DNA from 3 places in the Paenibacillus sp. FSL R7-0189 genome. Region 2 is predicted to be linked to each of the others. Evidence: riboswitches for the same ligand, from Rfam matches in the RefSeq annotation. Region 2 holds a riboswitch; each other region holds the start of a gene.
What was found. A riboswitch is a leader RNA that binds a small molecule or an ion and turns the genes downstream of it on or off. The one in region 2 is predicted to bind thiamine pyrophosphate.
Positions count from the first base shown of each region.

Region 1: linked by a shared signal. The riboswitch ahead of thiC (phosphomethylpyrimidine synthase ThiC) and the one ahead of MKY63_RS28390 (ABC transporter ATP-binding protein) in region 2 are both predicted to bind thiamine pyrophosphate.
Region 3: linked by a shared signal. The riboswitch ahead of MKY63_RS01095 (thiamine phosphate synthase) and the one ahead of MKY63_RS28390 (ABC transporter ATP-binding protein) in region 2 are both predicted to bind thiamine pyrophosphate.

Region 1 is NZ_CP150223.1:3,170,028-3,180,442, forward strand. It holds gene MKY63_RS13830 (AAA family ATPase) at 1-269, shown strand, start outside; gene MKY63_RS13835 (hypothetical protein) at 294-1,157, shown strand; gene MKY63_RS13840 (hypothetical protein) at 1,199-1,699, shown strand; gene MKY63_RS13845 (hypothetical protein) at 1,730-2,254, shown strand; gene MKY63_RS13850 (AraC family transcriptional regulator) at 2,310-3,143, opposite strand; gene MKY63_RS13855 (beta-galactosidase) at 3,314-5,365, shown strand; TPP riboswitch at 5,437-5,545, shown strand; gene thiC (phosphomethylpyrimidine synthase ThiC) at 5,649-7,391, shown strand; gene MKY63_RS13865 (phosphotransferase) at 7,477-8,463, shown strand; gene MKY63_RS13870 (alpha-amylase family glycosyl hydrolase) at 8,718-10,415, shown strand, end outside.
Region 2 is NZ_CP150223.1:6,437,056-6,447,470, forward strand. It holds gene MKY63_RS28360 (TIGR00266 family protein) at 119-799, shown strand; gene MKY63_RS28365 (transcriptional repressor) at 873-1,352, opposite strand; gene MKY63_RS28370 (S-layer homology domain-containing protein) at 1,671-2,327, shown strand; gene MKY63_RS28375 (amino acid ABC transporter ATP-binding protein) at 2,423-3,175, opposite strand; gene MKY63_RS28380 (amino acid ABC transporter permease) at 3,189-3,857, opposite strand; gene MKY63_RS28385 (amino acid ABC transporter substrate-binding protein) at 3,911-4,747, opposite strand; TPP riboswitch at 4,970-5,073, shown strand; gene MKY63_RS28390 (ABC transporter ATP-binding protein) at 5,185-5,967, shown strand; gene MKY63_RS28395 (ABC transporter permease) at 5,948-6,724, shown strand; gene MKY63_RS28400 (ABC transporter substrate-binding protein) at 6,721-7,758, shown strand; gene thiM (hydroxyethylthiazole kinase) at 7,800-8,594, shown strand; gene thiD (bifunctional hydroxymethylpyrimidine kinase/phosphomethylpyrimidine kinase) at 8,618-9,448, shown strand; gene thiE (thiamine phosphate synthase) at 9,438-10,094, shown strand; gene MKY63_RS28420 (pseudouridine synthase) at 10,075-10,415, opposite strand, start outside.
Region 3 is NZ_CP150223.1:213,765-224,179, forward strand. It holds gene MKY63_RS01060 (ATP-binding protein) at 1-177, opposite strand, end outside; gene MKY63_RS01065 (VOC family protein) at 356-742, opposite strand; gene MKY63_RS01070 (fumarate hydratase) at 904-2,463, opposite strand; gene yfbR (5'-deoxynucleotidase) at 2,566-3,171, shown strand; gene thiH (2-iminoacetate synthase ThiH) at 3,255-4,370, opposite strand; gene MKY63_RS01085 (thiazole synthase) at 4,405-5,172, opposite strand; gene thiS (sulfur carrier protein ThiS) at 5,228-5,431, opposite strand; gene MKY63_RS01095 (thiamine phosphate synthase) at 5,470-6,075, opposite strand; TPP riboswitch at 6,191-6,292, opposite strand; gene MKY63_RS01100 (SDR family oxidoreductase) at 6,380-7,252, opposite strand; gene MKY63_RS01105 (GDSL-type esterase/lipase family protein) at 7,489-9,600, opposite strand; gene MKY63_RS01110 (AraC family transcriptional regulator) at 9,796-10,415, shown strand, end outside.

The sequences.
Region 1 (10,415 bases), 3.3 Mb from region 2:
TGATAGAGAGAGGATTGAATATGACCCAGAAATATAATGCGGAATATAAATATGTAGAATGTTTATTAAATGACTATGACGAGCTCAATAATAGACTGCGAAATAGAAAAAGAATGATTAGCCAGATTGAAAGAGTGCCTTCTGAAGAGACATTACTTAAAACTATTGAAAATGCTAAAAAGCCCTCTAATGTCAGAATACATATTGTTAATACAAAGGAACCGATTGAATCCTATATTAAAAGTGTCATTGAATACTTAAATGCTTAGCGTAAATTTTGAGGAGGGGAACAGATGGATTTTGAAAAAGCAGCCCATTTCATTTGGACACATGGCAGATTATTAGAAAGAAGGGTTTTTGAATATATTTTCCACGGTGGATCAATAAACAATGTTGTGACTTCTCTAATAGCCTACCAGAACGAAGATGGTGGGTTTGGAAATGCAATAGAGCCAGATTTACGGGCACCTGGTAGTCAGCCACTTTTCATGGAATTTGCACTACGTTTCTTATATGACTGTAACATAAAAGACGAAGAACTCTCTCAAAAAGCATGTGATTATATTTCAAAGCATGCTGACTTAAAAAAAGGGATTCCAACAATATTTCCTTCATCATCGAACTATCCAAGAGCAGAACATTGGAATAACCCTCTTTCTCCAGAGCCATCATTTAGCAGACTTACTGGTCTTGTCGGGCTTCTTAAATGGCAAGGGATAGAACATTCCTGGCTTGATAAAGCGACAGAAATTTGTTTGGAAGATATTCGCGCACAAGCCTATGATGATGCGCATACAATTTTGACTGCATTTTATTTATTGGAAAGCTTACCTCAATCGGATTTTATCAAAGGATTATTTCAAAAATTATCTAAGGAGCTTATTACTGCCAACTTTTTTTGCTTGGATGCCGCATCCCACAGTTATGGACTCTCACCTCTAGAATTTTCGCCATCACCAACTTCTTACTGTAGCAGCATATTTTCTGATGAAACCATTCTTGATCATTTAAAGGTAATAGAATACCAACAGGAGGATGATGGAGGATGGCAGATAAAATGGGAGCCTCCCGGTGAAACAGCGAGGTTGGAATGGAGAGCCTATAAGACGCTAAAGAGTTTGATGATACTAAATTCATACAATAAGATTAATCTATGAGACTATTAAGGAGATAATAAACACTCCAAGGAGAGGAACCTATGAACAAATTAAGGGCAATCATAGTTCCGTTATTCTTAATCTTTTTATTGGGATGTAGTAAGGAGCAAATTAGCGATAATTCAAAAAAAGAATATAGCAAAGCTGAACAATTTATTACCGATATGGGCTATCTGATCATTAGTAATGAAGGAATTGTTTCTGAATATTTATTAGATAAAAAACTGCTGACGGAAATGCCATACATACAATATTGGAGTGTTCAAAGTGTTGATCCAATCGCTTATATAGGTAAGGAAATAACTACAAGTAAGTTCATCGTTAAAAACCACCCCTTAGATAATAAGAAGGATAATACAAAAAAACAAACCCTGATTTTTCTGCTAGAAGCAGACGATCAAGTGATAGGAGGCTATAGTTTTCCTGATTTCGATGAATTACATATGGGTTGGGTTTACACCATTGATGGAAAAACACTCGAAGAATTGACCAGAGAAGCTTTCCCGAAATGGTCAAAGGAGTGGAATTTAAGATATAAATAACGGTTGGGGAGTATTTATAAAGGAGCAGATATGAAAAAACTAATCCTAGTGCTTGTAGCTGTGGTTATTATTTCGAATGCGATATGGAGTTATTTATATTTCAATAAAGAGGTCGAAACAAATTTAAACACTGGTGTTCAAGTATATACGCTTAAGGGTACAGGGGATAGATGGGATGTTTTAGATTACAAAATAATAATTTCATCTAGCAAAATTTTACGGGGACATGGGAAGTTAGTGTTCAAGGGAGACCCAAGCTCTTTAGTGAATAGTAGCTATTATAAGTATGAAGTTAATGAAAAAAACACTAATAATAAGGATGAAACAGTTCTTGTAAATGAAGCTAGGTCAACGGATGGACCCGTTTCAATATTAAGTAACACTGATATCGGGTCTATAACTGGTCCATATTTATATGACGAATTAAATAAAAATAGACAAAATTATGAAAATACCACTTTATCTATTACATGGAATGATAATGAAGGGGAGCTTCATTCCGAAACAATAAGTCTAGATATTGAGAGTGAAATTTCTCTTAAGGATGATCTTTAAGGGTGATAAATCCAAGAGACTAAGATTGAATCTCTACGGACTGAAGGAAGATCCTCTACGCCCCAAAAGCCTGCCGGTACTTCACAGGAGACATGCCTTCAAACCTTCTGAACACTTTAATGAAATAGCTGGACTGGGCAAAACCGGACTGAGTCGCAACCTGAGCAATGGAGAGTCCTGTGGAAACCAGTAAAAGCTTGGCTTTAGCCAGCCGACAATCGGTTAAATAACGGTTTGGAGTTTTGCCCATAACCACCCGGAACAGCCTTAGAAAATGATAGCTGCTGTACCCGGTCAATCTTGCCATCGATTCAAGAGACCAAGGGCTGGCACATTCGACATGAATGATATCTGCAGCACTGCGGATGGACTGCCTAACCTCGTGCGGTACTGAGCCGTGAAGCGGCTCGGAGTTCTGCAGCAAGTTTACTAGAAGCTCATACAGCAGAGCAGATAGTCTTGGCTCGCTACGGGTCACGTAGGAAGCACTCAGTAGGTACATTTCCTCGAATAGCTCGTCCAGCTTAGCATCCAAATCAAAAGTGAACAGGTATGCACGAGACTGGTCCACTTCTTCTAATAAGGGAAGGACAATTTCAGTGTTAAAATGAACCCAGCAGACATCCCAAGGCTCGCCTGGGTCAGAGCCGTATTGCTGATAAGCCCCTTTGGGGTACAGAAAACCTCGTCCTCTACTCATCGGAATACGTTCGCCCTCATGGAATACATAACCCTCCCCACCAAAGATCAAATGCAGGTTATAACTCCCCAGAAACCCTTCGCTTCTTCTCTCTGTATGTTGTGGAAAGTGAGTGTAATGTCCCAAAAATTCAGGATAACAGACATATTTTGAAAAAGCCGGTGTCGGCAAATACCATTGTTTCTTCATGTTTGGCAGCACCCATTTCTGTAGCGCAACAGAGCGCAAGTTGGATTAAGGCAATGAACGCAAGATTGTTATATAATAGCAATATTTTGTTATATAAGACCTCTTATCATTGATACTACAATAGAATTATATAATATTGAAAGCATATTTTTAATACTTTGGAGGTAATGATGAAGAAACCTGTCGCAACTGAAAAATTCGAGCTTGGCGTCTGTTATTATCCGGAGCACTGGCCAGAAAACATGTGGGAGGACGATTATCGCCGGATGCGTGAACTCGGCTTTACGATCATTCGGATGGGGGAGTTTGCTTGGTCTATTTTTGAACCGGCAGAAGGGCAGTTTCAGTTCGGGCTCTTTGATCGGGCGATTGATTTAGCACATAAATATGGTCTTCAGGTCGTACTTGGTACTCCGACGGCGACGCCTCCAGCTTGGTTGACTGATAAGTATCCCGAAGTTTTAAATGTAACCTACGAAGGTGTTACACTTCAGCATGGCATGCGCCGTCATTATAATTACAGCAGTCCTAAATACCGGGAACTGTGTGCGCGTATTGCAGAACAAATGGCTGAACATTACGGCAATCATCCGGGTGTAGTTGGCTGGCAAATTGATAATGAGCTCAACTGTGAGATCAGTGAATTTTATTCGGAGAGTGACCATAAGGCTTTCCGGGAATGGCTACAGCAGAAATATGTTACACTTGAGCATTTGAACGAGGCTTGGGGAGCTGTTTTTTGGAATCAAAGCTATAGTGACTGGTCTCAGGTCTATCTTCCACGTCCGACTCCAGTACCGAAGCAACCCAATCCTCATCAGGCATTGGATGAAAAACGGTTTATTTCGGACAATACAATTTCTTTTGCCAAAAACCAAGCGGATATCATCCGTAAACTTGCCCCTAAGCAGTGGGTAACCACGAACGGTCTGTTCGGGCATCTGGATAGCCATGAAATGACGGATGAACTGTTGGATTTCTTCAGCTATGATTCCTATCCTCAGTTCTCTACTATTTTTTATGACCCGAATGAGCGGAATCCGCTGAATGATAGAGGCTGGGGACTGTCGTTATCTGTTGTTCGTTCGATATCCCCGAATTTCTGTATTATGGAGCAGCAGTCGGGCCCGGGTGGCTGGGTGAACCGGATGGATATGCCTTCTCCAAAGCCCGGGCAGATGCGGTTATGGACTTATCAGTCGATCGCTCATGGAGCAGATATGGTGTTATATTTCCGCTGGCGGACAGCTACGATGGGCAATGAAATTTATTGGCATGGAATCAATGACTATCATAATCAGCCTAACCGGAGAGTGCGGGAAGCGGGGCAGATCGGTCAGGAGCTGGCAGCAGCAGGTCAAGCGTTTGTCGGTACTCGTAATCAGGCTAACATTGCTATTGTTCGTGATTATGACAATGAGTGGGATGGAGAATACGATGTTTGGCATGGCCCGTTTATGTGGAAGAGCAATAAGGAGTGGTACAAGGCGCTTCAACGGAAGCATATCCCGAATGACGTACTCTATTTACGCAAAAAAACAACGCTGGAGGAGCTTGCAAGGTACGACGTGCTTATCTATCCTCACCCAGCGATTATGACAGATGAGACAGCAGCACTGCTGGATGAATATGTTCAGCAAGGCGGCAAACTGATCTTCGGCTGTAGAACTGGGTATAAGGATGAGCGGGGTCAATGTTATATGCGTCCTTTCCCAGGTGCTGCTAAGGATCTATGCGGGATCACAGTTGAAGAATTCACAATGGTTAAGGGCAGTCGTCAGCCAACAACAATTAGCTGGTCGGGCGCGGCCGAAGTCGTTACGGGAGCAGATGACTTTAATGATATTCTCAAAATAGAGGAAGCTTCGGTTGAAGTGATGGCGGTTTACGCTTCTGATTATTATGCGGGAAAACCGGCGGTAACTAGAAATCGTCGCGGCAAGGGTGAGGTTTGGTATTACGGAGCCGTATTTAATGAACAGGCAGCGGCTGAGATCATAAATTTAATGGATCTACAATCGCCAGCAGATTGGCTGGAGCTCCCAGAAGAGGTAGAGCTGCAAGTCCGTACCGGAGCTTCTTCCAGTTATGCTTTTTTGCTTAATTATAGTGAGACTCCTGTCACGATCCATCTTCGTGAGACCAAAACAGATTTACTGAGCGGCACAACATTGTCGGGCGAGGTGCTTCTGGAAGGATTTGGGGTATTGGTGTTAAACTAACGTATACATTGATCTCACATTTGAGTAGATTTGGATAATTCTCTCTTTTCGGTTATACTTTGAAGTAGCAATTATATAGTCACGGGAGCTTGGTGGGACCAGGCTGAGAGGATAGTTATAACTATCGACCGTCAAACCTGATCTGGATAATGCCAGCGGAGGAAATGGAGCTCTATTTCTATTTGTCTACTCTAAGGCCGCATCTTATACAGATGTGGCCTTTTCTATGTGTGGGGAGTAGACCGTCTCCGCTTGATCAAATCACCTTATAGGAGGAATTGAGATGACAAGCGAATTGAACAACGATCCAATCAATCTATCAGCTTTTCCAGCAAGTCAAAAAGTGTATGTAAAGGGTTCACGGCCTGATATTCAGGTGCCTATGCGGGAGATCTCACTTAGTCCAACTGCGGGCATAGACGGCGAAGAGGAGAATGCCCCAATTCATGTCTATGACACAAGCGGGGCTTACACGGATGCTAATATTCATACTGATATTCGTCAGGGGTTAGAGCCCAATCGTCTAAGCTGGATTGAGGAACGAGGGGATGCGGAAGCGTACGAAGGAAGAACCGTGAAGCCTGAAGATAACGGGAATGCAACGGGAAAAGCTGTGGCGGAAGTGTTTCCAGCGCTCCATAGAAAACCTTTGCGAGCGAAAAAGGGGCGTAATGTCTCTCAAATGCATTATGCACGCAAAGGGATTATTACTTCGGAAATGGAATACGTTGCGATTCGTGAGAATGTGACACCGGAATTTGTAAGAGATGAAGTAGCCCGCGGCCGCGCCATCATTCCAGCGAATATCAATCATCCAGAGAGTGAACCAATGATTATTGGGCGTAATTTTTTGGTAAAGATCAATGCCAATATTGGAAACTCCGCAGTATCCTCATCCATAGAGGAAGAGGTGGAGAAAATGAGATGGGCTACCCGCTGGGGTGCAGACAATATAATGGATCTCTCCACAGGTAAAAACATCCATACGACACGCGAGTGGATCATCCGTAATTCTCCTGTTCCTATTGGAACGGTGCCTATTTATCAAGCTTTGGAAAAAGTGAATGGGAAAGCGGAAGATTTAACGTGGGAAGTATACCGTGATACGCTCATTGAGCAAGCGGAGCAAGGGGTGGACTATTTTACCATTCATGCGGGAGTTCTGCTTCGTTATATCCCGTTGACGGCACAACGTATGACAGGTATTGTTTCAAGAGGTGGCTCCATTATGGCGGCATGGTGTCTTGCGCATCATCAAGAGAACTTTTTATATACACATTTTGAAGAGATATGTGAAATCATGAAGCTGTACGATGTTTCTTTTTCCCTAGGCGATGGATTACGTCCGGGTTCGATTGCTGATGCGAATGATGAAGCACAATTTGCCGAGTTAGAGACGTTAGGTGAATTAACAGCTATGGCTTGGAGTCATGATGTACAGGTGATGGTAGAGGGTCCAGGACATGTGCCGATGCACTTGATTAAAGAGAATATGGATAAGCAACTTGAAACTTGCAACGAAGCCCCTTTTTATACGTTAGGTCCACTGACTACAGATATTGCGCCGGGGTATGATCATATTACCTCTGCTATAGGTGCAGCGATGATTGGTTGGTTCGGTACAGCAATGTTATGTTACGTAACTCCGAAGGAGCATCTTGGCCTGCCTAATAAGGAAGATGTACGTGTAGGGGTCATTACTTATAAAATAGCGGCACATGCCGCAGATTTGGCAAAAGGGCATAAAGGAGCACAAGACCGGGATAACGCTCTTTCGAAAGCCCGTTTTGAATTTCGTTGGCGTGATCAATTTCATTTATCGTTAGATCCTGAGCGAGCGCTCGAATATCATGATGAGACATTGCCTGCGGAAGGCGCTAAAACAGCTCATTTTTGTTCCATGTGCGGGCCGAAATTTTGCAGTATGAAGATCTCTCATAATATCCGTAATTCGACGAGAATTGAATCAGGAATGCAAGAGAAGGCAGAAGAGTTTCTCCAAGGCGGGAGCCTCATTTATAGATAACTTTTTCTGATAAAAAGAAATATCTAAAAGAAGTCGTCATTGGCGGCTTCTTCTTTTATACTTTGAATAGATAGGAGTTGATGAAATGGAAGCGATTCGTTCAGAGGAAGCCATTTTAGAGGATTTAAGTAATAGTTTCTATCATTTTTTTGGATTGAAAGTCCTTCATGCTACCCCAATAAAACGTGGCTGGTTAAATCTTAAATGGAAAATCACAACGGATTCAGGGCAATTTCTACTTAAACAATACAACAAAAAAAGATATAAATTGTATAACCCAGAAGAGCTGAACTTTGCCTTTTCTCAACAGAAAAGATTGTATCTACAGGGGCTCCCATGTCCCGGATTGTTGGCTTATAACAATAATGTTTTACTGGAATCAGATCAGGGAGAAACGTTTATGGCAATGGAATATTGTGAAGGCCGTGTCATAGAGCCGGGTAAGATTAATATCCATCAAATGTTTGATTTGGGTCGTGCCACAGGTAAAATGCATCGTTTATTAAATGATGGGACCCTTAGTTTGAAAAGAACCCCACAATTTATTCCTCAAAGCTCTGAGGAACGTTTAGAACATTGGAATGTACTCCTACAACAATCAAAGGAAATGGGCAAAACCTCACTTATCACTGACCTAGAGATACAACTAAGAGCGACTGAAGAAATAGATCCGGAAATATTCGAAGGACTTGTAGCTGGATGGGCACATCGTGATTTATGGGTTGATAATCTTTTATTTCAAGATAGCCAATTGTCTGCAATTCTAGATTTTGATCGGTTCAAATATGATTATCCGCAGCTAGATGTGGCGCGAGCAGTGATGTCATGTGCTTTAGATGAAGATTTAGATGGAGCACTAGCTTCAGCATTTATTGACGGATATCGTGAGGAACGAACGGTGGAGCAGGGGGATTTAACAAAATCATTGCAGTTGTTGTGGTATATGGAAAGCCCGTGGTGGATTAATGCCGCGATGGACAAACATAGTGTACCTCCAAAACGTTTTGCAAAAGAAATGAATTGGCTGGCTAAGAACCTGAACAATTTACCTGCTATCTTAGGGAACTTATAGTGAAAACGATTGAATTATAGCCTAAAAGATGCATTGACCAGCAAAAGTTTGGCGCCTATAATCTTAACAAGGAAAATTCATCAGATATTGAACCGTTTGTAAACGCATACAATGAGTTTTTTCCTTATTAATCATTGAAGGAGGAGATTAAAACTATCAAGTATTTCTTTTTTTCTCATTTTTGCAAACGTTTGCACCCCACGATAGCGCTTAAAATCGTAAGCTGCACTTAAAATTATGAGGAGGTTATTTACTTGGTATCCAAACAATCCAGGCGTTATATTTCGTGGTTAATTATTTTTTCGCTCATTTTTAGTTTATTTGGTTTATCAGGTGGAGCATCGGCCAGCAATACGGATCATACAGTCACCTATACCAATCCTACAGCGGCAGCTGTGACCTTACATTGGACTACGAATAACTGGGCTAATACTACGGACACGGTGATGACCAAAAATGGAACCACGTTCACCGCCAACCTCAATGTTCAGGAAGGTGCCACCCTAATTTATTGTTATCACATCACGGCTCCAACGGATAGTTGGGACAATAACGGCGGGAAGAACTGGACGGTGGTTATTCCGGTTGCCGGGAAATACGAAGCAGAGAGTGCATCCCTGTCTGGTGGTGCAAAAGTAAATACGAATCACACCGGATATTCGGGCACTGGTTTTGTTGATGGATATACAACTACAGGAGCAGCCACCACTTTTAACGTCCAGTCTTCCGCAGCAGGGTCCTATAATGCCACGCTTCACTATGCTAATGCATCCGGCAGTGCCAAAAAGGTGTCCATTTATGTCAATGGAATAAAGGTTACACAGACAACATTAGCGAACCTGGCCAACTGGGATACATGGGCAGACCAAACAGAAATGCTCTCCTTACAGGCAGGAAATAACACGCTTGCTTATAAATATGACTCGGATGATAGCGGGAATATTAATATCGATTATGTGACCCTTTCGGCCGGAGCTACACCAACACCTACGTTAACTCCTACACCAACGCCAACAGTTACCCCAACACCTACCATAACACCCACACCAACGCCAACACCTACACCTACGGTAACTCCTACACCAACGCCAACAGTAAATCCTACACCAACAGTAACGCCAACACCTACCGTAACACCCACACCAACGCCAACAGTGACGCCAACACCTACACCAACTTCAGCAGGGCTAACCGTTCACTTTAAGAAACCAGCAAGCTGGAATGCAGCGATTCGCATCCATTACTGGAATCTGAATCCGGCAACCGTTCCGACTAGTGGAGCATGGCCGGGAATACTGATGAAATCGGACGGAAACGATTGGTATAGCTATACTGTTCCAAATGCTACAGGTGCAAGCCTGATCTTTAATGACGGCAATGGCAAACAGACGGCTGACTTATCTCGCAGCATAAAAGAGGGCTGGTATAACTCAGATAATGTATGGTATGACGCCAATCCAGACGTTCCTAAGGTTCCGGTGATAACCGTCTCTCCTGTGCCCAAAACCTATGATTCTGCCCAAACGGTGACACTATCCAGTACAAATAGCGGCGATAAAATTTATTATACGACCAATGGCTCGACACCTACGACAACCTCAACGTTGTATACGACTCCAATCCAAGTACCTTCATCTTTGACTATCAAAGCATTCGGCGTTAACTCTATAGGGCAAGCGGGTAATGTAGGCTCTTTTGCTTATGTGATTGATCTGAATGCCGATTTGCAAGCTCCGATTATCACTGCGAATCTGCCTATTGGGAATTCGAGCTCAGCGGTTTCCGTATCTTTTAATATAAAAGACAACAAGGCGGCAACAACCACAGCATATTACACAGATAATGGTACGGAACCAACAACGAGTTCAAAAGTCTATATTTCAGGCAATGCACTGACATCTCTTACCGGACCGTCTATCTTGATTAATAAGACGACAACCTTAAAATTTCTT
Region 2 (10,415 bases):
CATCTATAAGACAACTTCATTTTAACATATTCCAGACTATGAGCGAAGCAAGAATTCCGTTACACTTAGAGCAAAGCTAGTATTCTATCTTATCTAAATAGATGCGGAGGTTTAAAGGATGAATTACCAGGTTTTGTATGAAGGTGCTTTTGCTATGTTAAAGGTCCAACTAAATCCCGGTGAAAGCGTAAAGGCTGAAATGGGCGCAATGGTCGCGATGTCACCTAACGTAGAATTAAAAGGAACCGTGGATGGTGGTTTAATGCGCGGTCTCGGGAGAATGCTGAGCGGTGAGAAATTCTTCTTTCAAGAACTTAGAGCGACCCGTGGTCAAAGTGAGGTATTGCTGTCACCTGGCTCACTCGGCGATATTCAGGCGATAGAATTAGACGGATCGTATAAACTGTTAGTTCAAAAAGACGGATTTCTCGCCGGAACTGAAGGCATTCAAGTAAATACCAAAATGCAGAATTTAACCAGAGGGCTCTTCTCCGGTGAAGGCTTCTTCATTGTAGAAATCAGTGGCAGAGGAACGGTGTTCCTGTCTTCCTTCGGTGCTATCCATGCGATTAATTTAGGACCTGGTGAAGAAATGATTATCGATAACGGACACCTCGTAGCATGGCCAGATTATATGGACTATAAGGTAGAAAAGGCAGCCTCTGGCTGGCTAAACAGCATAACCAGTGGTGAAGCACTTGTCTGCCGCTTCCGTGGAGAAGGTGTAATTCTCGTTCAGAGCCGTAACCCTGGCAGCTTCGGAACGTGGATCAAATCCTTTGTACCTACTCGAAGCTAGACTTCCAAAAACGCAGTAATCAAAAAAGACACAGGCTTGGAGAAAGCCTGTGTCTTTAGGTTAGAAAGCGATCTTAGGAGACTGCTTTATCTGCTTCTGCTTTTGCTTTTTTGCAGCCTGTACGTTTACATGTTCCATAAGTACCCTTGAAATCAAGGCGGTGATCCGTGACGTTAAAGCCATATTCACGTTCCACTCTTCTCTCCAGCTCCACAAGCCAGTCGTCCTTAATTTCCTCCAACCGACCGCATACGCTGCATATCAAATGATGATGCATATGCGAATGATCGTTCCCGCGCAAATCGTAACGGGCAACTCCGTCTCCGAAGTTCATCTTCTCTACAATGTGTAGCTCACATAAAAGCTCAAGTGTACGGTATACCGTTGCCAGGCCCAGATGTGGATAGCTGTTCTTAACAAGCATATATACTTCTTCTACGCTTAGATGATCCTTCTCATTGTCGAGCAGAACGTTCACTATAGCTTCACGCTGAGGCGTTAATTTATATTTTTGCGCCGCAAACAATTGACTGATATTTGATATTTGATCCATTTGGTCTCCTACCTTCCCGGAACGATTTAACATCCGTACCCTCTGAGACGCTCCTATTTATGCAGTTTGGACAATACATAAATAGTAATCGTTACGATATAATCATAACAAAATTAACCACGAATGAAAAGAGCCTGACATCATTATATCATTTCATGCCACTTATCCAAAGTACTACACCCCAATCTGGCCCATATTTCTATTAAAATCTACTTTTTCGTGAAATAATACAGATTAGACCGCAACCTTTCCATAATTTACAACGTTAAAGGAGTGACAAAGGCTAAGGAGCCTATCCATACAACGAGGTGAAAAGACATGAACATGAAAAAAAGCACACTAGCAGCGATCACAACCGTAGCCATTTTCTCCTTTTCTTTGGGTGGTCAGATGTTTGCAGCTGGGAACACCTTTAAGGATATTGATAACATAAACGGCAAAGAAAAAATCATTTCTTTAAAAAATCAAGGGTTAATTAAAGGTGTCAGCGAATCTCAATTTCTCCCTGGCTCTAAGGTAACTACAGCCCAAGGGATTCAGTTTATCTCCGGCGGTCTCCAGCTTAGCCTCGCGGCCATTGATTTTAACAAAGCTCCTGTTGCCAGCGGCTTGTTCACAAAAGTAAAAGACAAAGCCTGGTACGCTGAAGCCTTTATCAATGCTTATTACAATGAAGTTAAGCTTCCTAAAGACATTGATCCTAACCTCATTATGACCAAAGAGCAATTCACTAACTATCTAGTGCAAGCGATCGAAGGCGTTGGCAATCTGCCGATGATCAATATCGTTCCAGTAGATATCGCTGATGAAGCTTCTCTGACTCCTGCGTATCAAGGCAGTATTCAGCGCTCCCTGAAATACAAGATCAATAGCCTGGATGCTAACGGAAAGTTTAATCCAAAAAGCGAACTCACCCGCACCGAAGCAGCGATTATGCTCTACAACGCTTTGGAATTTCTGAAAACTGGAGTATAAGCCAAATTTCAGATACTCTTCTCATTTGAATAATCTACACATGAAAAAGCAGCTCCGGATGATTCCCGAGCCGCTTTTTCGTGTATATTGTCTTTCTACTCTTCTTCACCATTCAGTCTGTTCAGAAATTGCAGAGCCCGGGGATTCTTCGGATGCTCCAGCACTTCTTGCGGAGTCCCTTGCTCTAAGATATGACCACCATCCATCAAAATGATCCGGTCCGCTACATCGGCGGCAAATTTCATCTCGTGGGTCACAATCACCATAGTCATACCTTCTGCCGCTAATTGTTTGATAACCTTAAGCACTTCCCCTACCAGCTCAGGATCGAGCGCCGAAGTGGGCTCATCAAACAATAACACTTCTGGATCTACTGCCATAGCCCGGGCGATGGCCACTCTCTGCTGCTGTCCACCTGACAGCTGATGTGGATAGTTATCAGCTTTATCTGCCAAACCCACCTTAGCCAGCAGCTGAAGCCCCCGCTTGCGCGCTTCTTCCTTGGATCGTTTCAGGACAGTTACCTGTCCCTCCATCACATTGCCAAGCGCAGTCATATGCGGAAATAAATTATACGATTGAAAGACCATCCCTGTTTTCTGACGAAGGGCCAATACGGAATTCTGAGGAATTTTCTTATGATCTGTAAAATTGATGGTGATATCACTGAGCGACAGGCTGCCTTGATCCGGGATTTCCAACAGATTAAAACAGCGCAGCAGTGTAGTCTTCCCGGAGCCAGATGGCCCAATAATGACAAGTACCTTTCCATGCTCCATTTTCAGATCAATACCCTTTAACACTTGGAGTGCGCCGAAGGATTTATGCAAATTAATGATTTCAATCACAAGTATCTCTCCTTTAGGTCGCAGAGTAACGATCGAGTCGTTTCTCCAAGTAATTTTGCAGCGCCGACAGCACAGAACAGAACACTAAATAAAACAATCCTGCTTCGGAGTATACCAGCAGAGGCTCATAAGTGGTAGAGGCTACCTGCTGTGCGGTTCTAAACATCTCCGTATAGGTGATGATCGCTGCAAGCGAAGTATCTTTAACCAAGCTAATAAAGGAATTGGATAACGGCGGTACAGAAACGCGCGCAGCTTGTGGCAGAATTACGCGGCGCAGAGCCTGCCCACGAGTCATCCCGACTGAGAAGGCAGCTTCCCATTGGCCTTTATGTATCGACAGGATAGCAGCGCGTACGATTTCCGATGAATAAGCCCCTACGCTAAGAGTAAATCCAATGGTGGCGGCAATGAAGGGGTCGAGTACAATACCAACAGCCGGCAAACCATAAAATATAATAAATAGCTGCACTAACAATGGGGTTCCTCGAATAACCCACACATAAAAACGGGCGATTAGCTTCGGAATTACCCACGGTGAAAGACGTGCCAGCGCGGTTAGGATCGCCAAAATCAATCCAAGCACAAAGGAAAGTAGCGCCAACGGAATGGTAAAAGCCACCCCGGCTTTTAGCAGGGGTAGCAGTGTGTCTAAGAAAATTTGTATTTTGCGGTCATCCATTATTCAGACATCCTTTTTAGCTTCCAGGCTTAATTAGCCTTGCTAGCCTTGTATTATTTTGAAACGTCAGCTCCAAAGTATTTCTCGGAAATTTTCAAGTACGTTCCATCACTCTTCATCTCTGTAATCGCATCACTGACCGCTTTCACCAGCTCATCATTGCCTTTCAGGAATACTGCGGCACTTTGTGATCCTTCAGGAATCTCATCAACCACTTTAATTTTTGCATCTGGTTTTTGTTTTTTTAGATCCAGATAAGACAAGCCATCATTCACAGTTGCATCAATACGTCCCGAAGTCAGCAGATCCATCGCTTGATTGAAACCGTCCGTAGCTACGATTTCAGCACCGTTCTCACGAGCGATGTCGGATAAGTTACTTGTCAGGGATTGTCCGGCTTTTTTACCCTTAAGATCGGCAAAGGTCTTAATATCCTCATTGTCTTCGCTCACGATCAATACTGCTTTGGATACGATATAGGGTTCAGAGAAATCATATTTCACTTTGCGATCTTCGTTAATGGAAACTTCATTAAAGATTACATCAAACCGTTTCGCATCCATTCCAGCGAAAATACCATCCCACTGAGTTTCAAAAAATTCAGCTTTAACACCTAAACGTTTTGCTACTTCTTCAGCAATTTCCACGTCAAAACCAGTCAATTTCCCCGCAGTGTCATGATAAGTAAAAGGCGCATAAGTCCCTTCTGTACCTATCCGCAATTTGCCGCTGGCTTTCACAGCCTCCAAACTGTTTTGCGCTGAAGATGCTGCTCCACCATTCGTTCCAGCTGTAGGTTCAGCAGCCGTATTGGTATTCGAATTATTGCCGCAAGCCGCTATAAGGACCACGGTTAACGCCAATATAATAGTTAAACTCCATTTTTTCATTATTAAATCCCCTCTCTCTACCCGGATTTTTTCCGGTAAATTGAATAGTACACTGCCATCACATGATCGTCAATACTTTTTTCCGATTATATACATCGGAATTATAATATTAACTAGATTCCTACCTATATCTTACCCAATCTTGGATTAATCCTTCACTTCTTTCTCTCTTTACTTCTCAGAAAGATATGGTATATTTATTAACAAATTAATATGGACCTGTTATTTCACTAGGGGAGTCGGCCGACTGAGACGGAGCTTCAAGCTCCGGACCCTTGGAACCTGATCTGGATCATACCAGCGGAGGGAAGTGGAGCAGAATTTTCATCAAGCATGTTAAGTGTTATTATGCAGAATGAACTTTTTGACCCATTCATTTCCTCTGGAAATGGATGGGTTTTTATTTGTTTAGGCGCTCCACAAAAATTTTAGGAGGTTTGATCATCACGACCATTTTATCTATTCAAGGCCTAACCTACTCTTTTCCGGAATCTGAGCAACCCCCTGTATTCGCAGATCTATCCATGGATATCAGGCAAGGGGAATTCGTCTCCGTAGTAGGTGCTAGCGGATGCGGGAAAAGTACATTTTTCAAAACGATTGCCGGTTTACTCGAACCTACTCACGGAAAAATAAAACTCTCTACGCACCCGTCAACCGCTAGTCGTTTAGGCCAGATCGCTTATATGCCTCAGCAGGATTTATTGCTGCCTTGGAGGACAGTGCTCGACAACTGCCTTTTGCCTTGGGAGATCAAGCCCAGATTCAATAAACAAGAAACGATCACTCAGATTCGGGAAATGTTGACCCGCTTCGGCTTAGCAGATGTAGAGAAGGCTTATCCCCATGAACTTTCGGGTGGAATGAAACAGCGAGTCGCATTTCTGCGCACCTTAGTGGCTGGAGGCGGAAGTGGTCTTATGCTGCTGGATGAGCCCTTTGGCGCTCTCGATGCCATGACCAAACGCGAGATACACCGTTGGCTGTTGGAGTTATGGGGTGAATTGAATCAGACGATTATGCTCATCACTCATGATCTGGAGGAAGCACTATTGCTCAGTGACCGGATTTATTTATTATCTGGCGGTGCGCACAGCGAATTACAGGAGATCGTTGTGGATTTACCAAGGCCAAGACATTATAAGATGAACTACGAACCCCGGTTTATAGCACTGCGTGCAGAGCTGGAGCGGAGATTACATGCGACCTATACCTTTTAAAAAACATCTAGACAACTATGGTCCCTTCCTTCTTCTGGTACTGCTCATTCTTGTAATCTGGGAGTCAGCTGTTCGCCTTCACATGATTCCAGCCTTTATTCTCCCTGCACCTTCCTCTATTGGAATCGCATTGATCGAGCACAGGCAATTATTATTTGGACAGCATTTATTGGCGACGTTACAGGAGATACTGGTGGGTTTTGTCCTTTCTGTTATTTGTGGTGTATTGCTGGGCACTGGAATGTTCCTGTATCGCCCCATAGAAAAGGCCATCTATCCCTTTCTTATCATTAGCCAGACGATCCCATTAATTGCGCTATCCCCCATTTTTATTATGTGGTTCGGATATTCGCTGTGGAGCAAAGTGGCTGTGGTGTTTTTGACGGCTTTTTTTCCAGTCGTAGTGAGTACATATGATGGACTTCGTACAAGTGGCCAGACTTACAAGGACTTATTATTAACATTTGGTGCAAACCGCTGGCAGCTGCTTGTCAAAACCCAAATTCCACTGGCGTTGCCTGCTTTTTTCTCTGGCTTAAAGCTGTCCATTGTATACTGCGTCATCGGAGCTACTATCGGGGAATGGCTCGGCGGCAGTAAAGGACTCGGTTACTTCAGCCGCAGAATGGCCGGAAATATGCAGAGCGATGAAATGTTCGCGGCTGTATTTCTGCTGTCCGCGCTTGGTGTGGTGCTTTTTCTGGCGATAGCTTTACTCGAACAATTATTTTTAAAGAAAAGAGGATCAAACCAATGAATCATTTAAAATCCCCACAACGAGGACTTATTTCTGTATTTCTAGTATGCACACTTTTGCTCTTAAGCAGCTGCGGGAAGGCAGACAAGATAAATAACAACTCCCAAACCGATCCCTCCAATACCGAAAATAAGCAGTCACACAAGCTGACGATTATGCTTGATTGGTATCCCAATGCCGTTCATTCCTTTCTATACGCTGCGCAACAGCAAGGTTTTTTCCAAGAGGAAGGTTTGGATGTCGAGATCAAAATGCCTGCAGACAGCAATGATTCCCTAAAGCTTGTTGCAGCGAATCAAATTGATCTAGCGCTCAGTTATCAGCCTCAGGTACTTATGGCACGCGGCGAGAAAATCCCTGTACGTTCGATTGCAGCAATCGTGCGGCATCCACTGAATCATCTGATGGTTCCTCAGGCTGGCAGTATTCATAGTCCAAAAGAGCTCGCGGGAAAACAAATCGGCTATTCCTCCATTCCGCTCTATGAAGCGATGATTCGGACAATGATCCAGAGTGATGGAGGCGATCCTTCATCCGCCAAGCTGATTGACGTAGGTTTTGACCTCATCCCTGCGATCTCTACTGGACAAGTAGACGCAATAATGGGCGGGTTCATCAACCATGAACAACTAATCCTTGAAAAAGAGGGACATCCGGTCACTTCGCTTAATCCAACGGATTACGGAGTGCCTGACTATTATGAGCTTGTGCTGGTGGCCAGCGAACAAGGATTGCAAAATTCTGAAGCCTACTTTAAAAAATTTCTAAATGCCATTACAAAAGGACAGGAATTTGTGGAGCAGAATCCTGAACAAGCCCTGGATTTACTGGTTGCACATGAAGATGCAACTTCACCGCTCGACAAGGAGATTGAGAAAAAAAGTCTTGAGATTCTGCTGCCGCTGATGAATGCTGGCGATCAATCTTTTGGATATCAAGACCCGACATCTTGGGAAAAGGTTCAGCAGTGGTTATCCACCAACAATCTTCTACCAGAGGATATTAAAGCACAGGAAGCTTTTATCAATCTGTAATGTTTAGTTAGTTGTTCATACAAGCTTGAGGAGGAATTATGATGAGTTATTTAGCCAAAGTACGGGAATCCAACCCGTTGATCCACAACATCACTAATATTGTGGTAGCCAATTTCTCAGCCAACGGTCTGTTGGCGCTTGGCGCCTCTCCCTTTATGGCGGATGCCCACGAAGAAGTGATCGACATCGCCGCTATGTCGTCTGCTGTAGTTCTAAATATCGGCACACTCAATGATTACGCCATTCAATCTATGTTGCTTGCTGGTAAATCCGCTAATAAACACAGGGTTCCCCTAGTGCTTGACCCGGTAGGTGCAGGCGCAACTTCTTATCGGACCGCTGTCACTCAAAAGCTAGTGAATGAGATGCAAATCACCGCACTGCGGGGGAATGTGGCTGAAGTCGCTAATGTCATTGGAGAGAGTTGGTCCATTAAAGGGGTGGATGCTGGCGAAGGTGAAGGCGATGTAGTCCTTTTGGCTGAAGCTGCTGCGAGGAAGTTAAGCTGTGTGGTCATCATAACTGGAAAAGACGATGTGATCACGAATGGAAAAAACACCTATATTGCTAGCAACGGTCACCCTATTCTCACGAAGGTTACAGGAACTGGCTGCTTGCTCAGCGCTGTTGTGGGGGCATTTCTCGCGGTAAGTGGCGGTGACTCGTTGGAGGCCGCAGTGGAAGCCCTCTCCTTCTATGGAGTAGCAGCTGAAATCGCCGCTGAACTAACAACTGGTCAAGGGCCGGGAAGCTTTCAGGTTGAGTTTCTAAATCAACTGACATGGGTCACACCAGAAGTCTTCCTAGAAAGATCCAGCATCAAACAGCTCAGTTAATGACCCTCAAAGGAGTGAATTCGATGATTATATCCAAAGCTCTAACCATTGCCGGCTCCGATAGCGGCGGTGGTGCTGGCATTCAGGCCGATCTAAAAACCTTTCAGGAGCTTTCTGTCTACGGCATGTCCGTCCTCACAGCTGTGACAGCGCAGAATACGCTTGGTGTCCAAGGGGTTTATCCAGTGACTCTGGACGCCATAATTCAGCAGCTTGATTCTATAGGACTTGACCTGCAACCAGATGCCGTAAAGACCGGGATGTTATTTAACAGTGACATCATCCGCATTGTGGCAGATAAAATTAAGTATTACGGCTGGTCTAATCTTGTAATTGATCCTGTGATGGTCGCTAAAGGAGGGTCCACACTGCTGCTGCAGGAGGCGGTTCAATCCTTAATCAGCCATCTGCTGCCCTTAGCATTGGTGACGACACCCAATATTCCCGAAGCCGAAATGATCACAAAGATGACGATCTCCACCATCGAAGAACGCAAAAAAGCAGCCAAAATCATTCATGGCATGGGCTCCAAATATGTAGTGCTAAAAGGGGGACATGATACCTCGACCACAGCCGTAACCGATCTTCTATATGATGGCGACGAATATACCTTATTGGAGAGTAGCCGGATTCAGACCAGACATACGCATGGTACAGGCTGCACCTATTCAGCAGCAGTCACCGCCGAGCTAGCCAAAGGCAAATCCGTAGCAGAGGCCATTCAAACTGCCAAAGCATTTATACAAGCGGCGATCGAGGACGAGCTGAGCATAGGGGCTGGGCATGGACCAACCAATCATTTTGCTTATCAGAACAGACTGCGAGGGATAAACAGTGCAACGAATGAACAGTGAACATCTGCGAGATCTATTAAAAGTCTATTTCATTATGGGCAGCGTAAATTGCCGTAAAGCTCCAGTTAAGGTGCTGCAGGAAGCGGTTGCTGGGGGCATAACCATGTTTCAATTCCGTGAAAAGGGTACCGGTTCCTTAAGCGATAAGGCTCGACTTAATCTTGGGAGACGACTTCAAAAGATTTGTCATGCCAATGGCGTGCCCTTTATCGTGAATGACGACATTGATTTAGCGATCGCGCTTGATGCGGACGGAATTCATGTAGGACAGGAGGATACACCTGCATTGGCAATCCGCCAGCTACTTGGAGAGAATAAAATCATTGGTGTATCCGCTCACTCTTTCGTTGAAGCTCAGCAAGCGATTGCCGATGGAGCCGACTATCTGGGCGTGGGTCCCATTTATCCTACGTCATCCAAGGAGGATGCCAAAGCTGTTCAAGGCACTGCGATTATTGAAGAACTAAGAAATAAAGGCATTACCATCCCTTTGGTTGGCATTGGGGGAATCACGCTGCAAAATGTTGCACCTGTATTAGCAGCCGGTGCGGATGGGATCTCTGTTATCTCAGCGATTACCGGAGCTGTAGACATTACCCCAACTGCCAGAGGCTTTGTTGACAAAGTTAGTTTAAGCGGGACATAAGCTCATTCAGCTCTTCACTGCTTAAATGCCGCCATTGTCCTAGCTCCAAGCCGTCTAATGTAATATTCATAATTCTTATGCGCTCCAGCTTTAGTACTCTATATCCTAACTCCTTGCTCATTCTGCGTATTTGCAGATTAAGACCTTGAGTTAGGATAATTCTAAACTGACATTCTGTGATCCGATAGACCTCACAAGGTTTCGTTGTGATTCCAAGAATGTTCACGCCGCTAGACATCGCTTGTAAGAATTCTGATGTAACCGGTTTGTCTACATTAACTACATATTCTTTTTCATGCCCATTCTCGGAACGCATCATTT
Region 3 (10,415 bases), 780 kb from region 2:
CATATCTACAAATTCCAGTGTGCCTGAGAGCAAGCTTATTTCCCGGGACATATTCTCTTCCAGAGCAGTTATATGGGAGCTCTTAAACAGATGCGCCATCGTAAATCCAGTACCAATCATGGAAATACCGATTAAGGCCATAAGTATAAACGTAAGACGAGCGCGAAACGGTTTCATCTGAGATTTGCCTCTCCCTTTATCATTGTATCTTTTATCCTAACTTCATTTTCTCCAAAATACCAGTACGACTATGACCGTGACATAAGCCCCCCAGAGTAGATTATATAAAAATAACAGCCCGAGTTGATTAACTCTGGACTGTTACTTTGTATTACTTTTGTAAAAACACATGAGTTTATTCTGTACGGGTGGCAAGAAACCACTGATTACCCTGACGGTCTCTAACCCCTGCTCCTCTTTCTCCATAGGACTTATCCAGTGGTTCTTCAATAATAGAGGCCCCGGCATTCAGGCACTTGCGGTAGGTCTCATCAACATTTCTTACATAAAGATGAATGGCAAGCTGTACCGGTAAATACTTTTCATTCGCTTCGGAAACCTCAATGATGGAATCACCGATTCTGACCTCGGCATGCCTAATCCTACCCTCATCGTTTCGCAGCATATCAATAATTTTGGCATCAAAGCAGTGCACAACAAAATCTATCAATTGGTCTGCATCTTCCGCAATAAAATACGGCGTAACGTTAAGAAACCCATTTCTAATATAATGTGGTGCCATTCGTTGTCCTCCTTTAGACAGGCAAAAACGCCTTCGGCGTTCCTTAAGGATAATTTATAGTCTGGACATATAAATCCTTATAATTTGATTAAAACCCATGGAAAAGCCATTCAGAGAATAATCTGCCCTCCTCATGACTTATCCACCGGTTGTAACCCCATTTATTTAAACACTGGCTCCTTGAATTGAGTCAATTTAGCTGCAGAATCTTTTTCCACATCCGCATGCAGACTGTTGCCGTGAGCATCCATCGTCACAATCGCTGCAAAACCCTCCACATCGAGATGCCACATCGCCTCAGGAATACCAAATTCCATAAAATCAACAGCGTTGACCTTCTTGATGCACTCTGCATAATACTGGGCGGCTCCACCAATCGCATTGAGGTATACCCCGCCGTGCTCCTGTAAGGCTTTTAACGTTTTTGGACCCATACCACCTTTTCCGATGACTGCACGGATTCCAAATTTTTTGATGATATCGCCTTGATAAGGCTCTTCACGAATGCTCGTAGTTGGGCCCGCAGCTTTTACATGCCAGCCTTCCTCATCTTTCATCATCACAGGACCACAATGATAAATCACAGCCCCTTCCAGATCTACCGGAGACTCATGATCCATTAAATATTTGTGCAAAGCATCACGGCCTGTATGCATTTCACCGGATAAAATAACCACGTCTCCAACACGCAGACTACGGATATCCTCTTCACTTATCGGCGTTGTAAGACGTACTTCCCGCGACTCAGAGGCTGGGCTGTTAGCTCCCTCAGCAATTACCGCTTCAGATTCATGTGCCCCTTCATCATCTACAGATATCCCTGTACCACTCTCATACAACCAATCCTCTATATTGCCTGTTGATGGATCAACCAGCACCCCTTGGCGGCGGAAGGCCCAACAGTTATAAGCAACGGATACGAAAAAGCTAGCTGGCAGACGATTCATAACGCCAATCTTACAGCCCAGCAGCGATACCTCACCACCAAAACCCATCGTGCCAATTCCAAGCTTGTTAGCATTCTCCATAATATAGTCTTCCAGCTTGCTAAGGTCTTCTATCGGATTAACATCCTCCACTTTTCGGAACAACTGCTTCTTAGCCAGCTCGTAGCCAGTCGTACGGTCACCGCCGATACCCACGCCAATAAAACCGGCACTACAGCCTTGTCCCTGCGCCTGATATACCGCGTGTAAAATACATTTACGGATTCCGTCCAGATCCCGACCCGCTTTGCCGAGTCCTTCTAATTCTGCCGGGAGACTGTATTGAATATTTTTATTCTCGCAGCCTCCACCCTTCAGAATAAGTCTAACGTCTATTTTATCCTCTTCCCATTGTTCGAAATGAATGACTGGTGTGCCTGCACCCAAGTTATCTCCGCTATTCTCACCTGTTAATGAATCTACAGAATTGGGACGAAGTTTACCATTCTTGGTCGCTCGTACAATGGCATTATGAATATCTTTTTTCATCTCAATCTGATTGATTCCCACAGGGGTGTGAATGATAAATGTAGGCATTCCCGTATCCTGACAGATCGGAGACACTTGCTGCTCAGCCATTCCGATATTTTGTGCAATCGTGGTTAAAGCAAGACCGGACCGGGTAGCCCTGTCTTCCAGCGCGCGACCTTTTGCAACTGCCCGGCGTACATCTCCCGGCAAATTCGTGGAAGTTTCTACGATAAGGTTATAAATACTGTCTTCAAAATGCTGCATCTTCATTCAAGCTCCTCTCGGCAGTTCCAGGTTATCTAAAGTTTGATACAATTAGTATAATAATATCATACCTAGCACCGCATGAAAGGGGTTACTTTAAAATTGAGCTACCATTTTTCTGCCTATCTATATCGTCTTCAGTATATTCAGCGCTGGAGCTTGATGCGCAGCACCGCACCGGAGAACGTCGCTGAGCATTCTTTTCATGTTGCATTGCTCACACATATGCTCTGTTCCATTGGTAATGTACATTTCGGGCGTTCATTAAACGCGGAACGAGCAGCAACCATAGCTCTTTTCCATGATGCCAGCGAAGTATTCACAGGCGACATTGCCACGCCGGTAAAATACAACAATCCTCGCTTGCTCACCAGCTTCCGCGAAATGGAAAAAGTTGCGGCTGATCGCTTAACTGGAATGATTCCATCAGAGCTAAAAAGCATCTACACTCAGCTCATACGACCGGAAGACAGCCCTCCCGATTCGGAGGACATTCTGCTGCACAGCTATGTGAAAGCCGCTGATCGGCTGGATGCTTATTTGAAATGCGTATGGGAGGTTGCTGCAGGCAACCGAGAATTTGCCGCCGCGAAGGAGCAGACAGCAGCAAAACTTCGTGGGCTTGGCCTGCAGGAAGTGGATTATTTTCTGACTCATATGGCACCGAGCTTCGAAATGTCTCTCGATGAGCTCTCTGCCGGAAACTAAACACCATCTACACAATAGAAAAAAGGACCTCCGCATGAATCTCGCAGGGGTCCCTTTAGTGATTAATAATAAAAATACAAGCGTTACGTTACTGATTCAGTCAGGATATCCCAGTCTTTAAAAATCGGCTGCAAACCCTTCGTATATAGCATTTCCGTAATCTCCTGCACACTGCGGCTATCGGATATTTCGAATTGCGGAGTTCCCCCTGCATTAGTGTGACCGCCCACCTCAGTAGTGACCCCGGCTGACATCTTAGTTATTCCTAGATGAATTAAATGATCGCGTAGAGAGGCAGGCTCTCTTGTAGATAAAGTAATGCCCGAACGGGGTAAAAATAACCGGTATGCCAAAATAATCTGCACTAGTGATCGATCGGTAACATCGCACTCTGGGTTAAATTCCCCTAAATAAGGCCGAAACCGTGGGGGTGACAGGCTGATCTCGCAATCTGGATACCGATCCTGTAGATAGCGGGCATGCATGGCACTTTGGAATGCCTCTTGCCGCCAATCGTACATCCCGAGCAACGTACCAATATTCACAGAACGAAAACCTGCCTGACAGCCGCGTTCAGGTGCATCCAGGCGATTCCGGTAGTTTCTTTTAGGCCCTTTAACATGCAGCTTTTTGTAAGTCTCCTGGTGGTAAACCTCTTGGTATAGTGTTAGTCCATCCACCCCTGCTTGAAGAAGCTCTTTATATTCTGCAGTCGATAGAGGATTTATCTCAATACTGACGGAGGAAAAAAATTCCCTGAGTACATCTACACAATCCTTAATATATGAGACAGGATTCTCCCGGCGCGATTCACCAGTCAAAATGAGGATATGCCGCAGACCTGTAGCTGCAATCTTCTCAGCCTCCCTGCGAACCTCCTCCAAGGACAGCTTTTTACGCGGAAAATCATAAATGGAGCTGAAGCTGCAGTAGGTACAATGATTCACACAAAAATCGGCAAGATACATCGGTGTGAACAGCTGCATCGAATAACCAAAATGTGCACGGGTCAGTCGCTGAGCAGCTTGCGCCATCTCCTCTAGCAGCGGCGTTGCTGCCGGAGAGAGCAATGCCAGCAAATCATTTTCGTTCAGCTTGTCTTTTCCAAGCGCCCGCTTAACGTCATCCTCCCGGAACTCCTTCCACAGCTGCTCATATGGATACTGCTCCAAGCGGGCCAGTGTGTCAAAAAAGCTCATGCTAATCCTCCCTCCTTTGGTGAACCTATCAAATTCAGTTCAGAAATCCAGTCAACGGTGACGAAGCAAAAGCAACTTCTTCTACAGGACCGAGTCCTGCCAAATAAGCTTTGCGGCCAGCGGATATCGCCTCGCGGAACGCTTCCGCCATGACGAGCGGATTACGTGCCGTTGCGACAGCCGTATTAAGCAGAACAGCAGCGGCCCCCATCTCCATTGCTTCCGCCGCTTCCGAGGGCTTGCCAATTCCGGCATCTACAATAATCGGCAAATTCACTTCTTCAATAAGAATACGCACAAGCTCCTTGGTGCGCAGGCCGCGATTCGTCCCGATCGGCGCACCAAGCGGCATCACAGCAGCAGCACCGGCATCTCTCAGACGTAAAGCAGCCGAAAGGTCCGGACTCATATATGGCAGTACTACAAAACCCTCCGCCGCTAGAATCTCTGTAGCTCGTATGGTCTCCAGATTATCTGGAAGCAGGTATTTCTGATCATTGATCACTTCGATCTTCACCCAGTTCCCCAGTCCCGCAGCTCTTGCTAATCTCGCAATACGGACTGCCTCCTCCGCTGTACGCGCTCCTGAGGTATTAGGCAGAAGAGTCATGTGGCCGGGAATGTGGTTCATGATATTTTCTGCTCCACCTTCCGGGTCCACTCGGCGAAGCGCTACAGTAATCACCTGAGAACCAGAGCTTGCGATCACTTCGGGGATCAGAGCATTCCGGCTATATTTTCCGGTTCCGATAAATAATCTACTAGTTAATTCGATGCCTCCAATATGTAACGGGTCATGCATGAAATTACCTCCCTTTGGTTCTTATAAATTTCTCAAAATTCTATACCGCTCCATCTCAACCCCCACCAACAAAGTGCACCAGTTCCAAACGATCATCCTCGCTCAGAGCAGTACTTTCATAATTCTCCTTACTGACAATTTCTCCATTCAGCTCAATGATCATCAGACGACCCGACCACTCAGGAAGACTGATCAAATCAGCTATAGTTTGAATACCACCAGAACACTCTGCGGATTTCCCGTTAATCAACAGTCTCATTCTGAATCACCCCCTTCGCCTATGCTTTTACCTCCCGGCTATGAATGAACCGCCTTATGAATAGCTTTGGCGGCCTCATAAGGATCATCCGCTCCGCAAATTCCGGACATCACAGCAATTCCTGCCGCGCCTTGCCTAATGATCTGCGCCGCATTAGCGGGACCAATTCCGCCAATCGCAATTACAGGAATAGAGCTAGTCTTCACCGTTTCTGCAAGCAGCTCTAACCCACGTGCGGGCAGCCCTAGCTTGCTCGCCGAGGGAAATACATGGCCAAACAAGCAATAATCAGCTCCCTGCTCTGAAGCATTCGCCGCTTCTTCCGGAGAATGAACCGATCTCCCCAGCCAAAGCTGAGGTGCAATTCGCCGGGCTGTAAGCGGGCTCACACTGTGCCCAGCCAACTGAACACCCGCGGCACCAGCTGCCAATGCTACATCGATCCGGTCATTGATTATCAGTTTGGTAGCGGGTATACCGGCAGCCAACAGCTCCTGTGCCGCAGAGAGCAGTTCGCGTGCTGGACATTGCTTCTCTCTTAAGTGAATATAATCGACCCATGTCTGCACCGTGACAGCCAGTTCAACAAATTGTCTCAACAGCTGCTTGCCGTCTGATATTAGATGGATCTCAGCTTGTACCACTCGCGATCTCCTCTCTCTCACTTCCCTGTAGGCCAGTAAAAAACAAAAAAACTGCCCCCGTAAGGAAGGCAGTCAGAATCTGTATATAGACGGTACTACAAATAGCCCGACAACAGAAATTCGTTCTCCACTTCCCTACGCTGGTCTTAACCAGATCAGGTTCAAAGGGTCCGGAAATCCATTCCGTCTCAGCCAATCGGCACCCCTAGTGACATAAATATACAATTTTAAAATGCTAACGTGGTTTATAGTAACATATTTTTTTATTGAAATACACCCATTTATTCACATTAGCTGTACTAATCTAACCGTTTACTACCTCGCCACCATTTACATGAATAACCTGTCCAGTCACATAACTGGAATCGTCAGAGGCAAGATATACATAGGCTGGCGCCAGCTCCTCTGGTTGTCCAGGCCGTTTCATAGGCTGCGTGCCTCCAAACTCGCTAACCTGCTTCGCATCAAAGGTAGAGGGAATTAGCGGTGTCCAGATTGGACCTGGTGCTACACCGTTTACCCGTATGCCCTTCTCCGCCAGATTCGTGGACAAAGATCGTGTGAAACTCAGGATAGCTCCTTTAGTTGATGAATAGTCCAGCAGCTGCGGGCTTCCGCGATAAGCGGTAATTGAAGTTGTATTTATAATTGTAGATCCTGCTTTTAAATGAGGCATAGCTGCTTTTGTTAAATAGAACATCGCAAATATATTCGTACGGAAAGTACGCTCTAGCTGCTCGGAAGTAATATCCTCGATCTTAGCTTGCGGATGTTGCTCCGCCGCGTTATTGATGAGAATATCAAGCTTTCCTAAGCCCTCTACCGTCTGTTTAATAAGATCCTTACAGAATTTCTCGTCACCGATATCACCTGGAATTAGGATACATTTGCGGCCTTCCTGCTCGACCTGACGTTTAGTTTCCTCTGCATCTGAGTGTTCATTAAGATATGAAATGACCACATCAGCACCTTCTTTAGCAAAAAGCACAGCAACTGCACGCCCAATTCCGCTGTCTCCACCGGTAATCAACGCCGCCTTGTCTTGCAGTTTACCTGCTGCTTTATAATTTGCCGGCTCGTATTTGGGCAGCGGCGTCATTTCACTCTCAATCCCTGGCTGATGATGCTGCTCCTGTGGGGGTAAGGTTTTTGTAGCTTGTTTATTATTGCCTGACATCTTCCCTATCTCCTCTCGTTAAGCAAATTGATAGTTAACTGATCATCTTAGGATGGCACAACAATGCACGTTTATACGCTGGGTTTGTCATTTTCTTAAATCGCTTTACGAATCTTACTTACCACAATGCAAGTAGAAATAAACAACCGTGGATGTAAACTGCTGTAAGTGGAGAGGACTTCACTGCATACAAAAAGGCACAGCATCGCTGCTGTGCCTTGAATTGTTCACCCTAACTATTTCAAAGAAGAAACATGATTTTCTGCATTCACTCCATGTTCCAGTACCCACATAAAATAAAGAGCTTTAGCTGCTTTCTCCCGGGTCACTATGGCTTTAGGTTCTAGTTCTGTCCCATTGACCATTTGGCCTCTAGCAATCCCCACTTCAGATCTAATAAGCCCTAATTCATAAGCACTTTTCACTTTTGAAATTAAAAAAGGAGAAATGTCCGCCGTATCAACCAGCTGCTGCCAGGATACAAGTGGATAGTACATCGCTCCTCTAGCTCCTGGATCCAGATTGAAATCATAACCAGGATCTCCTGGCACTACTGCTGTGCCGTTATAATCAGTCATGTACTTAGGTTTATTAGCAAACTTTACTTGGTAAACATCATAGAGAATAGCACCCATCGTTTCACGTGACAGCTTACCTTTCGGATAATAGGCAAGATCTGATCTTTCCACTTTCATTAACTTAGAAATACTGCGTGTGAATTCAGCAACTGTCATCTCCGTATCTGGCTTAAAATTCCCTTGACGGTCTTTGCCCATTACTCCCAGCTGGATTAATTTTTCAATTTGATTGCGGTAATAAGCAGCTTCCCCGGTCGTCGTATCATTAGTTATTTCCGGAAAAACCTTATCCCAGTTGCCTGTTAGTGCCGCATGCTTAACGTTCCCTTTAAGATAAGCAGTAATGGAAGCAGCAGTAGAATCGCCAGTAGCACCTTTCTCTACAAGCTCCGTAACAATCATCCGCGAAAATTGTTTGGCGAGCGCTTCTTTAAAATGAGTCCCATCGATTTTCTTTGAAGGATGCCCGTTAGCGTAACTTCCGTCATTTGTTTTGCCTGGCGTTTCTCCGGCTTCAATTGACATGAAGAGGGCTGTTATCGCTTCTCCTCCGATCTCGTTATAATATTTCAGACTTTCCGAGTTAAGGTCAATAAGTGTAACTCCAGATTCATCTGCAACCCGTTTAAGAATATCTACAAACTTTCTTGATTTAAAAGAATTCTCATAGATATATCCCGGACTTGCATTCCCTTTAATTCTGGACATTGGCGTTACCAGTACTGGTATCATGCCCCGGGCTTGGATCGCAGGGAGATAAACTTCTTTAAGGTAGTTTTCATACATTGCCTCAGTCGAACCTCTGCCGTAACGTCTGAACTCATCTGCACTCTCATCATTGTGTCCGAATTGAATAAACACATAATCCCCAATGCTGCCACTCAGTAAAATGTCGTTAAGTCGACCTTCTGTATAGGCATTTTTAAACGAGCGTCCTCCCATGGAATAGTTAGTTACACTCACTTTATGTTGATTAAACATACTGCCAATAATCTGGCCCCAACCACTCATTGGCGCTTCGTCGAAGGTGTAGGACTTGACCGTGGAATCTCCAAGTATAAATAAATTCGGAAGAGCTCCAGCTGCTCTATGCTGTGGCAAAATCGGTTCCAGTATGATCTCCTCAATCCCTACAGCTGTGTTCACTTTGTTCGGTTCAATCTCAATATCTATATGGTCACGGCCGTTTACATACGTATAAGTCCACTCTTTCCCTTTGGCTACAGCCGTATGCTTGACGGGTACAAGCTTTGCCGCGTCCCAATGTCCACTTTTCAACAAGCGGCTGGTCTGCATCCCTGATACTGACACGATCCCATCCTCTGCGTCAGAAGTCGTTTTTACATATACGTTGTAGGTTCCAGGAGAAGCATCCATTCGAAACGCCATGCCGTAGTTATTATAATTATCCTTTTCAGATTTAGGTTCAGCAAAAAAATAAGATTCTGTGATGAAAAAACCTGTTCCATCGGATGTAATTGAATCGGTATGCACTTCTCTAGCGGGTAAAGCGTTGGTCTCTTGGACAAAACCATAACCTAATGATGAGTCATACAATTGCGCACCGCGATTAGGATCATACCTAACGGATTGATACCCTGTTTTAACTTGGTTTGTAAAATTGAGCTTGTATGCGTTTGCAATTCGGATTGGAGGTTGCCCCTCTACCCCATCTTTAATAAGGGCTGCCTCTGTTATACCGTGAGTAAGAGTCAATGAAGCCATAAGTAAAGAAGATAAGATTAGTATATCCCTACACAGCTTTCTCACTTCATTACACTTCCTTCCGTTTCTCGAAGTACTTCCCTAGGTTCCTCCATTATCCCTTTTCTCTAAAGTGATTCAAATGATGATTTCATTCTTTTTTTTGACCTTTTGTAACGTAAAACTTGGAATTGATCAACGGCTCACACTGCAAAACGGTCATATGTATAGGTATCCTTGATATAATTAAGAACATCCCTATTGATCCTAAGGAGGAGAACTCCTATCGCTTACAAAGTCAGCTTTCCGAACATTATAAGTACACTGCAGCTGATCGGTGTTCATTATCGTGTAGCAGAACCTGGGTGGGCATACCCTGATCATCATCACAAAATCTTCGAACTATTGTATTGCTACGATGGCAACTCCCATCAATATGTAGAAGGTAGCTCCATCGCCTTTGGTAAAGGAGATTGGTTAATCATTCCGCCTGGCTTACGTCATTATGTAGTTAATTCAGGCCTGAGCAACTATATTTACCTCTCCTTTCATTTCGATATTGACGATTTAAAGTTTCGTGAATGGTTTCAATCTCAGGCTGTACAGAAATGGAATAACCAACAAATGCAGCGTTCGGGATTAAATCACCAGTTGGAACATTTGGATGAATTTATTAAGAACAATATTCTCGCCACGACGGCATCCACTGGATTTCCCGAGGAAATTGAAGAAATGATCCTTGTAAAAGAAAGGCTTCGTTTGCAAGCGATCATTCTGATGATTTTGACTGAACTCATTGATGTACAGCTCTCGAATTCAGAGAATTCCAACACAGCGAGACAAGCAAACTCTTTGTACGAGGTGGAAACTGCTCATCAGAT